3 regions of the Kitasatospora sp. NPDC101801 genome follow, and region 1 is predicted to be linked to each of the others. Evidence: riboswitches for the same ligand, from Rfam matches in the RefSeq annotation. Region 1 holds a riboswitch; each other region holds the start of a gene.

Region 1 (4,403 bases):
GCGCAGACCGCGCCGAAGTCGCCCGCCGCGGTCGGCCGGGCGGCGCCCTGCCCACCGTCGGGGCTGACCGCGAACCGCCAGCCGTCCACCGCGCCGTCCGGCGGCACGTACACCACCGGGCCCTGCTGCTGGTAGGCCCAGGCGCTCTCGGACCACTTCCAGAACGACCAGTAGCGGTAGCCGGTGGCCTGCGCGGGTGCGGCGAGCAGGAACGGGAGCAGCAGGGCCAGCACGGCGGCGACGGCCGGGGCCACCGCCGCCCGGGGGAGCGGGAGGGTCACTTCTGCTCGTCGCCCTCGGACTTGCCGCCGTCGGTCTTGTTCGGGCCACCGGCGGGCCGGCCCGCGCGCTTGCGCCGGAGGCTGAGCAGCAGGCCGCCGCCGATGCCGACCAGCAGGCCGATGCCGACCAGCCAGACCGGCGAGATGCCGTTGTCGTCGTCCGCCCGGGTGGCCCCGCTGTCGTTCCGGGCGTCGGTCGCGGCCGCGGCGGCCGGGACGGACTTCGGCGCCGGGCCCGCGTCGATCAGCAGCTGGACCGTGTTGGTGCCGCCGAAGTGGTACGGGTCGAGCTGGACGGCCTCGGCGGTCAGCAGCATCAGCGCGGCGGCCGAGGCGTCGGTGCCGGACTTGCCCTTGGCGGCCCAGTCGTGGCCGTTGCCGGCCAGCCATTCGGCGGCGGGCGCGGCCGTGGCCGGGCGCCCGGACTGGACCAGGCCGAGCACGGTCCAGGCGGTCGCGGTGTAGTCGGGGGTCGCGGCGGCGCCGGGCATGGTCTGCATCAGGTGCTGCCCGTTCGCATCCAGCTGGGCGGCCAGGTACGAGCCCGCCGCCTCGGCGGAGTCCGCGTGCGGCACGGTGACCGTGGCGGTGGCGCAGTCCAGCGGCTTGGGCGGGGTGTCCACCCGGTTGGTGTTGGTGACCGGCAGCTTGCCGCCGGCCGCGGCCAGCAGCGCCTGCGAGCCGGCCAGGTCGTTGGCCTTGAGCGAGCCGTCCGGGGACGGCTGGTAGGCGAACGCCCCGCGCTGCTCGGCGGGTGCGGCGCAGCCGAGCTGGAACAGCGCCAGGCCGTCGTAGGCGTTCTTGCCGTTCCTGGTCACCGCGGCCGGGTCGATGTTGGCGGCCAGCAGCGCGTTGACGGCGAGCCCGGTGGAGTTGGCGTCGCCCGGGGTGCCGGGGTTGAGCGGCCAGCTGCCGTCCGCGTTCTGCACGGCCTTCAGCCAGTCGGAGCCGCGGGTCACCTCGTCCCGGTGCCCGCCGAGCTGCTGGAGCGCCTGGATCGCCATCGCGGTGGCGTTGCTGTCCTCGGCCTTGGGGTCGCAGGCCACCGAGGGGTCGGACCGGAACGGCGCCCAGCCGCCGTCCGCGCACTGCTGACCCGTCAGCCAGACCACGGCCGCGTCGGACGGGACGACCTTGACCGAGCCGAGCGCGGTGAGGGCCAGCGACTGCCGAAAGACGCCGTCGTACGTCGGGTCACCCTTGCCGTAGAGCGCGGCCGGGGCGGCGGCGGGCGTGGGGGTGGGGGTGTCCGCGAAGGCGGGGACGGCGGCGGCGCCGGTCAGCAGGGCGGCGGCCAGCGCGGCTGCGCCCGTGCGGGCGGTGGTGAGCATGAGGGTCGACGTGCCTTTCGGTGAGCGGAGCAGCGGCCCGAGGCGGGCCGCCCGTAGACCTCGACGGAGCCGGGTGCCCGGCACTGCCGCTCGCTCCCCGGCGGGCATCCCGACTGTGACGGTTGCGTGGTCAGCGCCGGAGTCGCACCGGCTTCCCCCGCACGAGGAGCGGATGAAGTTGTTGATCCTGCGTCCAAGACTCTAACCGTCCGACCGGACTCCCCCCGGCCGGACACGGTCCGGGGGCTCCGGGGACCGGAACCGGTACCAGTTCTTCCGGCCGGAACGGGACGGACGCGCTCCGGTACCGGCCGGGCGTCAGAGCACCAGCAGCCGGGCGGCGGTGTGCAGGTCACCGCGGACCTCGGCGAGCGAGGCGCGGCCGGAGAGCCAGGCCAGCAGGGTGGCGTGCCAGGTGTGCGCGATCACCCGCAGCGCGGCCTGCTGGGCCGGCGACGGGGTGGGGCCGAGCTGCGCGGCGTCCAGCACGATGGCCGAGGTGACGGCCGAGACGGCGTCCACCTCGGCACCGACCGAGCGGTCGGCGAAGGACAGCGCGCGGACCATCGCCTCGGCGAGGCGGGGTTCGCGCTGGAGCGCGTGGAACGCCTGGGTGAGCGTCTCGGCCACCCGGCCGGCCGGGTCCTCGCCGGTCGGCGGGTGGCGGCGGACCTGCTCGTGCAGGTGCTGGAGCTGCTCCTGCATCACCGCCACCAACAGGTGCACCTTGGACGGGAAGTAGCGGTAGAGGGTGCCGAGCGCGACCTCGGCGGTCTCCGCCACCTCGCGCATCTGGACCGCCTCGTAACCGCCCCGGGCGGCCAGCGCGGTGGCGGCCCGCAGGATCCGGCGGCGGCGTTCGGCCTGCCGGGGGGTGAGCCCGGTTCCGAGGGCGGCGGTGGTGGTCAAGGGGGCTCCCTGAGCGCGCGCGTGGGTGACCGGATCGAGGCGATTCAACCACGGGGTGGGAAATGAGGACACGTCAGCGAGAGGGTGCTCCGAGAGTTATGTCACAGTGAACGCCGGGTGGGCGGGCTCCGCGGACGGGTCAGAATGGAGCCCTCCGGTACCGGCGTACTCGTGAGTAGCACTCTGCGGGGGCGATCTGCCGCCCTCGGGTGCGGGCCGGTATCGTCAGGGTCTCTCATTGTTCGATCAGCCCAATGACGAGCTCCACCATCATGAAACGTGATCTACTTTCCCGCCGCCGCGCAGGCCGGGGAGTAGGGGACAGGAGCCCCGGATGACCGCGCTGCCGCCGCGACCGCTGCGGATCGCCCTGCTGTCCTACCGGGGCGACCCGTACTGCGGCGGCCAGGGCGTCTACGTCCGGCACCTGTCCCGCGAGCTGGCCAGGCTCGGGCACCACGTGGACGTGGTCGGGGCCCAGCCCTTCCCGGTGCTCGACCCGGTCGAGGGGTCCGGCAGCGTCCGGCTGGTGGAGCTGCCCAGCCTGGACCTGTACCGCGCCGACGACCCGTTCCGCACCCCCGCGCTGACCGAGTACCGGGGCCTGGTCGACCTGCTGGAGGTGGCCGGGATGCGGACCGGCGGCTTCCCCGAGCCGCTCACCTTCTCGCTCCGGGCCCGGCAGTACCTGGCCGCGCACAAGGGCCGCTACGACGTGGTGCACGACAACCAGACCCTCGGCTACGGCCTGCTCGGGCTGGCCAGGCACGGCTTCCCGCTGGTCACCACCGTGCACCACCCGATCACCGTGGACCGCCGGCTGGAGCTGGCCGCCGCGCCGACCCGGCTGAAGCGGCTGTCGCTGCGCCGCTGGTACGCCTTCACCCGGATGCAGCGCCGGGTGGCCGCCCGGCTGGAGCACGTGATCACCGTCTCCGGCAGCTCGAAGGCCGAGATCGCCGAGCAGCTCGGCACCCCGCCCGGCAACATCGCGGTGGTCCCGATCGGCGCCGACACCCGGCTCTGGTCGCCCTCGGACGCGATCGCCCGGGTGCCCGGACGGATCGTCACCACCTCCAGCGCGGACGTCCCGCTGAAGGGCCTGGTGTACCTGGTCGAGGCGCTGGCCAAGCTGCGCACCGAGCGGGACGCGCACCTGGTGGTGGTCGGCAAGCCGCAGCGCGGCGAGGGCCCGGTGGCCGAGGCGGTCCGCCGGTTCGGCCTGGAGCGGCAGATCGAGTTCCGCACCGGGCTCACCGACCAGGAGCTGGTCGACCTGTACCGCTCGGCCGAGGTGGCCTGCGTGCCCTCGCTGTACGAGGGCTTCTCGCTGCCCGCCGCCGAGGCGATGGCCACCGGCACCCCGCTGGTCGCCACCACCGGCGGCGCGATCCCCGAGGTGGCGGGCCCGGACGGCGAGACCTGCCTGGCGGTGCCGCCCGGCGACGCCGGTGCGCTGGCCGCCGCGCTCGGCCGGCTGCTGGACGACCCCGAGCTGCGGTCCGAGCTCGGCGCGGCCGGGCGGGAGCGGGTGCTGGCCGGGTTCACCTGGCAGCGGGCCGCCGAACTGACCGCCGACCGCTACCGCGCGGCGATCGCCACCGGGGCCGGGCAGCGCGCCAGGGCCGGCGCGGGCTGGCGCTACGTCGCCTGACCGGCCCGCCTGACGGCCGATCACTTTTTTGCCGAGTACCAACGAATGGGAGCCCCGCAGTGCTGACCGTCGATTTCTCCCGCTTCCCGCTCGCCCCCGGCGACCGGGTGCTCGACCTGGGCTGTGGCGGGGGCCGGCACGCCTTCGAGTGCTACCGGCGCGGCGCGAACGTGGTGGCCCTGGACCGGAACGGCGAGGAGATCGCCGAGGTGCAGAAGTGGTTCGCCG
Region 2 (4,403 bases), on a different contig from region 1:
TCGCACCACGCGGTGCTGCGGGAGCTGGACGGTCTCGGCCTGGCGATGATCGAGCAGCCCTTCCCCGCCGACGACCTGCTGGCGCACGCCCGCCTGCAGCGCGAACTGGCCACCCCGGTCTGCCTGGACGAGTCCGTCACCACCGTGCACACCGCCCGGACCGCGCTCGCCCTGGGGGCCGGACGGATCGTCAACATCAAGGTCTCCCGCCTCGGCGGTCTGACCGAGGCCCGCGCCGTCCACGACCTGTGCGAGCAGGCGGGCGTGCCGGTCTGGTGCGGCGGGATGCACGAGTTCGGCATCGGCCGGGCGGCGAACCTCGCCCTGGCCGCGCTGCCCGGCTTCACCTTGCCCGGTGACCTCTCCGGCTCCGACCGGTACTTCCGCACGGACGTGGTGCAGCCGCCGATCCGCGCCCAGGACGGAACGGTGGCCGTGCCGACCGGCCCCGGCCTCGGCGTCGAGATCGACCAGGATGCGCTGCGCGGTCACCTGCTGCGCAGCACCGTACTGACCTGAGTGCGGTGGGGCGATCACTCGCTGTCCGACACCCACGTCCTCCGGTCCGCGTACTCCGCCACGACGGCACCGGGGCAGGCCCGGCGCAGTTCCGCCGCCAGCAGGCCCGGGTCGTGCTCCGGATGGTCGAACGCGGCCCGGGTGCGGTGGACCTTGCCGCCCACCTGCAGTTCGAGCACCCGCTGGCCGCCGTCGGGATTGTCCATGGACCGGTGCCCGGTACGGATCAGCTGTAGCCGGCCGACCGAGTCGAGGGGGTGGCTGCTCTCCCGGCCGTCGACCCGCACCAGCACGAGCACCGGCGGGGGCCCCGGCCGGATCTCGGCCCACTCGACGGCCCTCCGCTCGCGCAGCCAAGGCGGCACCAGCAGCACGCCCCAGAACGTCGCGAGGATCCCGCCCAGCACCAGGGCCGCCCAGGGCGCGGCGACCGCCACCGCCCCGACGGTCAGCACGTGTCCCACGGTGACGACTACGTAGTCGCCCCGGTCGGACTGCCCCTCGTACTTGCTTCGGTAGGTCTCCCAGCGGAAGACGCCGCCGTCCTCGGCTTCGCTCATGGTGCCCAGCATGGCGATCCGTGCACGCTGCCGGAAGGGGTGCCGAGGAGGCAGTCGCCGCCGGACGGTGTGCCGATGACGGACCGTCAGCGCTAGCCGGACGGGTCGGCGGGCAGGTCCGGGTCCTGGACCTCGACCAGGCAGCGCCAGGCGTCGGGCCGGCTGCCGTCCAGGTCGTAGAAGGAGGAGACCCGGTAGCGGGTGCGCCCGCTCGACCGGGTCGGCGGGAGCGCGCGGGTGTGCCGGGCACCACAGCTGTTGGACCCTTACCGGGGCGGGCGGTGTTGTTATGCTGCGAGAGCGTCCCGAGGGGAAAGTCCGGTGGAAGTCCGGCGCTGACCCGCAACGGTGGACGGGCCCCTGAGGGTCCGTGAGCCCGATCGCCCTCGGCGGCGCTGACCTCCCGACAACTCGCCGCGGACTGCGAGGGGATGCGGCACGGCACGCCCGCTCGGACCCGAGGTCCGCGCCGACCGGGCGGCCCCGGCGCGTCGTCCCGTACGCCCGCGGCCCGACCGAAGGCAGCCGTGAGCACCGCCGTAGCCGCACCGACGCCGAAGGCCGCCGCCCACCCGCCCGCCCGGACCCCGGTGCTGGCCGCCGGGCTGGCCGTCGCCCTGCTGGTCTCGCTGGTCTGCGGCGTCGCGCTGGGCTCGTCCGGGATCGGCTGGGGAGCGGTGGTGGAGTACCTGCGGGCCGGTCTGACGGGTGGTCGGATCAGCGCCGACCAACTGGCCGGCTACACCATCGTGTGGGAGATCCGGCTGCCCAGGACGGTGCTGGCGGCCGTGGTCGGGGCCGGGCTGTCGGTGACCGGCGTCGCCGTCCAGGCCATGGTGCGGAACGCGCTCGCCGACCCGTTCGTGCTCGGGATCTCCTCCGGTGCGGCCGTCGGCGCCAACGCCGTCCTGCTGCTCGGCGCGTTCGCCTCGCTCGGCGTCTGGGCGCTCTCCGCCTCCGCGTTCGCCTCCGCGCTGGCCGCCATGGTGCTGGTCTACGCGGTGGCCAGGACCGCCGAGGGCCTCACCCCGCTGCGCCTGGTGCTCACCGGCACCGCGCTCGCGTACGGGTTCTCCGCCGTCACCTCGCTGATGGTGTTCTCCGCCGAACGCGGCGAGGCGGCCCGGACGGCGATGATGTGGCTGCTCGGCAGCCTGGGCGGCGCCACCTGGGCCGCCGTCCCGATCGCGGCCGGCACCGTGCTGGCCGGTTTCGGCTACCTGCGGTACTCGGCCGGGCAGTTGGACGTGCTGGCGATGGGCGACGAGACCGCCGCCGCGCTCGGCGTGGACGCCGCCCGGCTGCGCCGGGCGCTGTTCGTGGTCACCGCCGCCGTCACCGGCACGGTGGTCGCGGTCAGCGGAGCGATCGGCTTCGTCGGGCTGATGGTCCCGCACCTGGCCCGGATGCTGGTCGGGGCCGACCACCGGCGGGTGCTGACGGTGGCTCCGCTGCTCGGCGCGGTGCTGCTGGTCTGGGTGGACATCGTCTCCCGGCTGCTGCTGGCCCCGGCCGAACTGCCGGTCGGGGTGGTCACCGCCGTGCTCGGGGTGCCGTGCTTCCTGCTGCTGATGCGGCGGCGCAGCTACAGCTTCGGCGGCCGCTGATGGCCGCCCGGGGGAGGGGACGCTGATGCGGGTCGACATCGAGGAGGTCTCGGTCGAGCTGGCCGGGACCAGGCTGGTGCACGAGGTCACCGTACGGGCCGCGAGCGGGCAGGTGCTCGGCCTGGTCGGGCCGAACGGCAGCGGGAAGTCCACCCTGCTGCGGTGCGTCTACCGGGCGCTGCGCCCGGTGGCCGGCACCGTCCGGCTGGACGGCGACGACCTGCACGGCCTGACGCCCCGGGAGGGCGCGCTCCGGGTCGGCGCGCTGCCGCAGGAGACGGTGGCGGAGTTCGACTTCACCGTCGCCGAGGTGGTCGGGATGGGCCGGCTGCCGCACCGGCGCGGCTTCGGCGGGCCGGGCCCGGACGAGGCGGTGGGCTGCGCGCGGGCGCTGGCCGAGGTCGGCGCGGAGCACCTGGCCGGGCGGGGCTTCCTGAGCCTCTCGGGCGGCGAGAAGCAGCGGGTGCTGATCGCCCGGGCGCTGGTCCAGCAGCCGGCGGTGCTGGTGCTGGACGAACCCACCAACCACCTGGACATCGCGCACCAGTTGGAGGTGCTCTCGCTGGTCCGCTCCAGCGGCCTGACCGTGCTGACGGCGCTGCACGACCTCAACCTCGCGGCGGCGCACTGCGACCTGCTGTACGTGATCGCGGCCGGCCGGATCGTCGCCTCGGGGCCGCCCGGGGAGGTGCTCTCGCCCGACCTGCTCGCCGAGGTGTTCGGGGTCCGGGGCCACCCGGTGCGGCACCCGGTGACCGGCGCCGTCCAACTGCTCTTCGACCGTCTGCACCCGTGAAAGGGAATCCTGTCGTGTTCATCAGCCCCCGCCGTACCCTGGCCGCCACCGCCGTGCTCGCCCTGGGCCTGACCGCCTGCGGCGCCGAGGTCACCCCCTCGGCGGAGAGCGCGGGTTCGGCGCACTACCCCGTCACCGTCGACAACTGCGGCACCCCGCTGACGTACCACCACAAGCCGGCCCGGGTGGTGACGAACGACATCGGCATCACCGAGCTGATGCTGTCGCTCGGCCTGGCCGACCGGATGGCGGGCTACGTGATGCCGGACGAGAAGGGCGACCTGGCGAAGGTGCCCTGGGCGGCGGAGTACGACCGCACCAAGTGGCTGTCCAAGAAGGAGATCACCAAGGAACTGGTGCTGGACGCCAAGGCCGACCTGGTCTTCGCGGGCTGGAACTACGGCTGGAACGACACCACCGGGCTCACCCCCGAGGGCCTGGGCAAGCTCGGGGTCGGCGCCTACACCCTCACCGAGTCCTGCCGGAACGGCAAGGAGAAGGCGCGCGGGGTGATGCCGCCGCTGGACGCGCTCTACACCGACCTGGCCAACCTCGGGAAGATTTTCGACGTCGAGCCGAAGGCCCGGCAGCTGATCGCGGAGTTCCAGGCGGAGGTGGCCGGGGTCGAGGCCGGGGCGCCCGCCCGGCGGCCGAGCGTCTTCCTGTACGACAGCGGCCAGGACAAGCCGTTCACCTCCGGCCGGTTCGCGGCGCCCGAGCAGATCATCGGCAAGGCCGGCGGGCGGAACGTGATGGGTGACCTGGACGACTCCTGGACCACGGTCGGGTGGGAGAGCGTGGTGGCCAGGGACCCCGAGGTGATCGTGATCAACAACTACGGGGAGACCGGCGCGGACGCCAAGCGGCAGTTCCTCAAGTCGTACCCGCCGCTGGCCAACGTCTCGGCCGTCCGGAACGACC
Region 3 (4,403 bases), on a different contig from region 1:
CGAACACCGCGATGCCGACCGTCACCACGCTGCCTTCGGAGACGTAGCTGGCGCGCACCAGGCTCCGGCAGGAGGAGGCGACCAGGACCTTGCCGAGGCCGCCGGTGGTCGTGCCGCAGGCGGGGTCGTCATCGGTGACCAGCCGCGTCCACGCCCGGCCGTCGACCGTCCTGGTCTGGGCCGGGAAGAGCGCGGCGGCGTCGGTCGGGCCCTTGTCGGTGGCCGCACTGGCCAGCAGCTCGGCGGGCTTCGGCGAGGCGGTCGGCTTCGCGGGGGAGCTGGCCGGCGGGGACGGCACGGGCGTCGGATCGGCCTCGGTCTTGTCGCGCTTGCCGGCGATCACCACGCCGGTGACGGTCAGCGCGCCGACCACCAGGACGGCGAGGACACCGCCGATCACGAGCCGGCGGCGCCTGCTGCGGGACTCCCGCTCGTGACGGTCCGCCAGACCGACCCAGTCGGGCTCGGCCGGCGCGGCGTACTGCTGCGGCCACGGCGCCTGCTGGGGCAGGTACGAGCCGTCCGGCAGGCCGGGCCCCGGCTGGGGGTACGGCGGCTGCGGAACCGGCTGACCCGGAATCGGACCCTGGCCGGGTATCGGCTGTTCGGGCTGCTGGTCGGCCGGCGTACCCGTTCCCTCGCTCATGAGGCGAGATAGTAAACCAAACCGCCGACGCAGGGTCGTTCGGTGACTGTTTCGTGCCCCGGCGGTGTGCGCCGACCGCGCTCCCGGCAGCGTTCCCGAAACAGAGCCGGAGTCAGCCCGACACACTGCGCGCACAAGATGTGGGGTCACGTCGGCAGGGTGCCACTACATGTATGCTCGCTTTCGCTGTCGACGCAGGGGAACCCGGTGTGATTCCGGGACTGCCCCGCAGCGGTGAGCGGGCTCCTCCAGCAGGTTCCCGCAAGTCCGATGACCTGCCGACCGTGTGCCACAGGGCTTCCCCGCAGTCGCCATGCAGCACAGCAGTATCGTCCGGGCCTCGCGGGTGGGCCGGGGGGTGGTTCGCGCGCGCCGTGAGGTGTTCCGCGCTGCCTTCCCCTGCGCCCTGACGGGTCCGGTGCCCCTCGCCGACCGCCGCCGCCAGGAGAGAAGCGCCTTGACCATCGCTGCCTCAGTTGCCCTGCCCTCCCAGGGTTCTGCCGACTCCGCCCAGACCGATCCAGGTGCTGCGCTGCTTCGGCTGCTCACCGACCGCAGCATCGACCTGCCCCAGGTGGACCCCGGCCACGTCGCGGCCGCTGCGCTGCGCGGCCGGAACGCCAACTCGGACTTCGCCGAGCTGCGCGGACTGGCCGTGGAGGCTGCCGCCTCGATGATCGCCGAGGACCCGCAGTACTCGAAGCTCGCCGCCCGCCTGCTCGCGCTGGAGATCCAGGACGAGGCGATCGGCCAGGGCGCGCTCTCCTTCTCCGCCTCGATCGTGGTCGGCCACACCGAGGGCCTGATCGGCGACGTCACGGCCGCCCTGGTGGCCAAGCACGCCGACGCCTTCGACGCGCTGATCGACCAGCGCGGTGACGACCGCTTCGAGTACTTCGGCCTGCGCACCGTGCAGTCCCGGTACCTGCTGCGCCACCCGATCACCCGCAAGGTGATCGAGACCCCGCAGCACTTCCTGCTCCGGGTCGCCGCCGGTCTCGCGGTCGGCGACACCGAGCAGTCGGTGGCCGAGGTGGCCGAGCTCTACACCCTGATGAGCCGGCTGGAGTACCTGACCTCCTCGCCGACCCTCTTCAACTCCGGCACCAAGCACCCGCAGATGTCCTCCTGCTACCTGCTGGACTCGCCGCTGGACAACCTGGACTCGATCTACAGCCGCTACGCGCAGATCGCCCGGCTCTCCAAGCACGCCGGCGGCATCGGCCTCTCCTACAGCCGGATCCGTTCGCGCGGCAGCCTGATCCGTGGCACCAACGGCCAGTCCAACGGCATCGTCCCGTTCCTGCGCACCCTGGACTCCTCGGTCGCCGCGGTGAACCAGGGCGGCCGCCGCAAGGGCGCCGCCTGCGTGTACCTGGAGACCTGGCACGCCGACATCGAGGAGTTCCTGGAGCTCCGCGACAACACCGGCGAGGAGGCCCGCCGGACCCACAACCTGAACCTGGCGCACTGGATCCCGGACGAGTTCATGCGCCGGGTGAACGCCAACGCCGACTGGTCGCTGTTCTCCCCGGTCGACGTGCCCGAGCTGGTCGACCTCTGGGGCGCCGACTTCGACGCCGCGTACCTGAAGGCCGAGGCCGAGGGCAAGGCGATCCGCACCATCCCGGCGCAGACCCTGTACGCCCGGATGATGCGCACCCTGGCCACCACCGGCAACGGCTGGATGACCTTCAAGGACGCCTCCAACCGCGCCGCCAACCAGACCGCCGTGCCCGGCCGCACCGTGCACTCCTCCAACCTCTGCACCGAGATCATCGAGGTCACCGACGACTCCGAGACCGCGGTCTGCAACCTCGGCTCGGTCAACCTCGGTGCCCACGTGGCGATCGGCGCCTCCGCGGCCGACCTGCTGAACGCGATGGACTGGGACCGGCTGGACGCCACCGTGCGCACCGCCGTGACCTTCCTGGACCGGGTCATCGACATCAACTTCTACCCGACCACCGAGGCCGGCACCTCCAACTCCCGCTGGCGCCCGGTCGGCCTGGGCGTGATGGGCCTGCAGGACGTCTTCTTCCAGCTCCGGCTGGACTTCGACTCGGCCGAGGCCAAGCAGCTCTCCACCCTGATCGCCGAGCGGATCATGCTGGTCGCCTACGAGCGCTCCAGCGAGCTGGCCGTGCAGCTCGGCCGGCACGAGGCGTACGCGGAGACCCGCGCCGCCCGGGGCCAGCTGCACATCGACCACTTCGAGACGGCCCCGCAGTGGACCGAGCGCTGGGACGCGCTGCGCGCCACCATCGCCGAGACCGGCCTGCGCAACTCGCTGCTGCTGGCGATCGCGCCGACCGCGACCATCGCCTCGATCGCCGGTGTCTACGAGTGCATCGAGCCGCAGGTGTCCAACCTGTTCAAGCGCGAGACCCTCTCCGGCGAGTTCCTCCAGGTCAACCCGTACCTGGTCCGCGAGCTCAAGGAGCTGGGCGTCTGGGACGCGCAGACCCGGGACGCGCTGCGCGAGTCGAACGGTTCGGTGCAGGACCTCAACTGGCTGCCCACCGAGGTCCGTTCGCTCTACCGCACGGCGTGGGAGCTGCCGCAGCGGGCGCTGATCGACCTGGCCGCCGCCCGGCAGCCGTACATCGACCAGAGCCAGTCGCTGAACCTCTTCATGGCCGCGCCGACCATCGGCAAGCTGAGCTCGATGTACGCGTACGCCTGGAAGGTCGGTCTGAAGACCACCTACTACCTGCGCTCGCGCCCGGCCACCCGGATCGCCCAGGCCGCCTCCTCCTCCGGGGCGAAGGCCGTCGTCCCGGCGCCGTCCGCGCCGGTCGTCGTGGCGGCCCCGACCACCCTCACTCCGGAGGAGGAGGCGGCGCTCGCCTGCTCCCTGGAGAACCCCGAGTCCTGCGAGGCCTGCCAGTGAGCACCACCGACCGCGAGAAGATGCTGCTCGACCCGGGCTTCGAGCTGACGCTCCGTCCGATGCGGTACCCGTCGTTCTACGACAAGTACCGCGACGCGATCAAGAACACCTGGACCGTCGAGGAGGTGGACCTGCACTCCGACGTCGCCGACCTCGCCAAGCTCAGCGAGGGCGAGCGGCACATGATCGGCCGCCTGGTCGCCTTCTTCGCCACCGGTGACTCGATCGTCTCGAACAACGTGGTGCTGAGCCTCTACAAGCACATCAACTCGCCCGAGGCCAGGCTCTACCTGTCCCGGCAGCTGTTCGAGGAGGCCGTGCACGTCCAGTTCTACCTGACGCTGCTCGACACCTACCTGCCCGATCCCGAGGACCGGGCGGCGGCCTTCGACGCGGTGGAGAACATCCCCTCCATCCACCAGAAGGCGCAGTTCTGCTTCAAGTACATGAACGCGGTCGATCACCTCGACTCGCTGCGGAGCAAGGACGACCGGCGGGCCTTCCTGCTCAACCTGATCTGCTTCGCGGCCTGCGTCGAGGGCCTGTTCTTCTACGGCGCCTTCGCGTACGTGTACTGGTTCCGGTCCCGGGGCCTGCTGCACGGTCTGGCCACCGGCACCAACTGGGTGTTCCGGGACGAGTCCATGCACATGGACTTCGCCTTCTCGGTGGTGGACACCGTCCGGGCCGAGGAGCCCGACCTGTTCGACGAGGAGATGGCCAAGCAGGTCACCGCGATGCTGGAGGAGGCCGTCGAGGCCGAGCTCCAGTTCGCCGAGGACCTCTGCGGCGAGGGCCTGCCGGGGATGAACACCGCCTCGATGCGGGAGTACCTGCAGGCGGTCGCCGACCAGCGGCTGGCCC

What was found. Region 1 has a riboswitch for cobalamin ahead of ACIRPK_RS04665 (prenyltransferase/squalene oxidase repeat-containing protein). Riboswitches for the same ligand answer to the same signal wherever they lie in the genome.
Region 2: it holds a riboswitch for cobalamin, as region 1 does, so the genes downstream of both, ACIRPK_RS09850 (FecCD family ABC transporter permease) here and ACIRPK_RS04665 (prenyltransferase/squalene oxidase repeat-containing protein) in region 1, are expected to answer to the same signal.
Region 3: it holds a riboswitch for cobalamin, as region 1 does, so the genes downstream of both, ACIRPK_RS08375 (ribonucleoside-diphosphate reductase subunit alpha) here and ACIRPK_RS04665 (prenyltransferase/squalene oxidase repeat-containing protein) in region 1, are expected to answer to the same signal.

What each region holds. Positions count from the first base shown of each region.
Region 1 covers NZ_JBIWML010000002.1:88,179-92,581, reverse strand. The annotation lists gene ACIRPK_RS04670 (SCO2322 family protein) at 1-281, opposite strand, end outside; gene ACIRPK_RS04665 (prenyltransferase/squalene oxidase repeat-containing protein) at 278-1,612, opposite strand; cobalamin riboswitch at 1,694-1,825, opposite strand; gene ACIRPK_RS04660 (TetR family transcriptional regulator) at 1,931-2,521, opposite strand; gene ACIRPK_RS04655 (glycosyltransferase family 4 protein) at 2,856-4,175, shown strand; gene ACIRPK_RS04650 (class I SAM-dependent methyltransferase) at 4,235-4,403, shown strand, end outside.
Region 2 covers NZ_JBIWML010000005.1:137,074-141,476, reverse strand. The annotation lists gene menC (o-succinylbenzoate synthase) at 1-519, shown strand, start outside; gene ACIRPK_RS09860 (hypothetical protein) at 534-1,079, opposite strand; partial or broken gene ACIRPK_RS09855 (short-chain dehydrogenase) at 1,172-1,270, opposite strand; cobalamin riboswitch at 1,361-1,482, shown strand; gene ACIRPK_RS09850 (FecCD family ABC transporter permease) at 1,607-2,686, shown strand; gene ACIRPK_RS09845 (ABC transporter ATP-binding protein) at 2,712-3,482, shown strand; gene ACIRPK_RS09840 (ABC transporter substrate-binding protein) at 3,497-4,403, shown strand, end outside.
Region 3 covers NZ_JBIWML010000004.1:132,103-136,505, reverse strand. The annotation lists gene ACIRPK_RS08380 (hypothetical protein) at 1-646, opposite strand, end outside; cobalamin riboswitch at 803-944, shown strand; gene ACIRPK_RS08375 (ribonucleoside-diphosphate reductase subunit alpha) at 1,104-3,539, shown strand; gene ACIRPK_RS08370 (ribonucleotide-diphosphate reductase subunit beta) at 3,560-4,403, shown strand, end outside.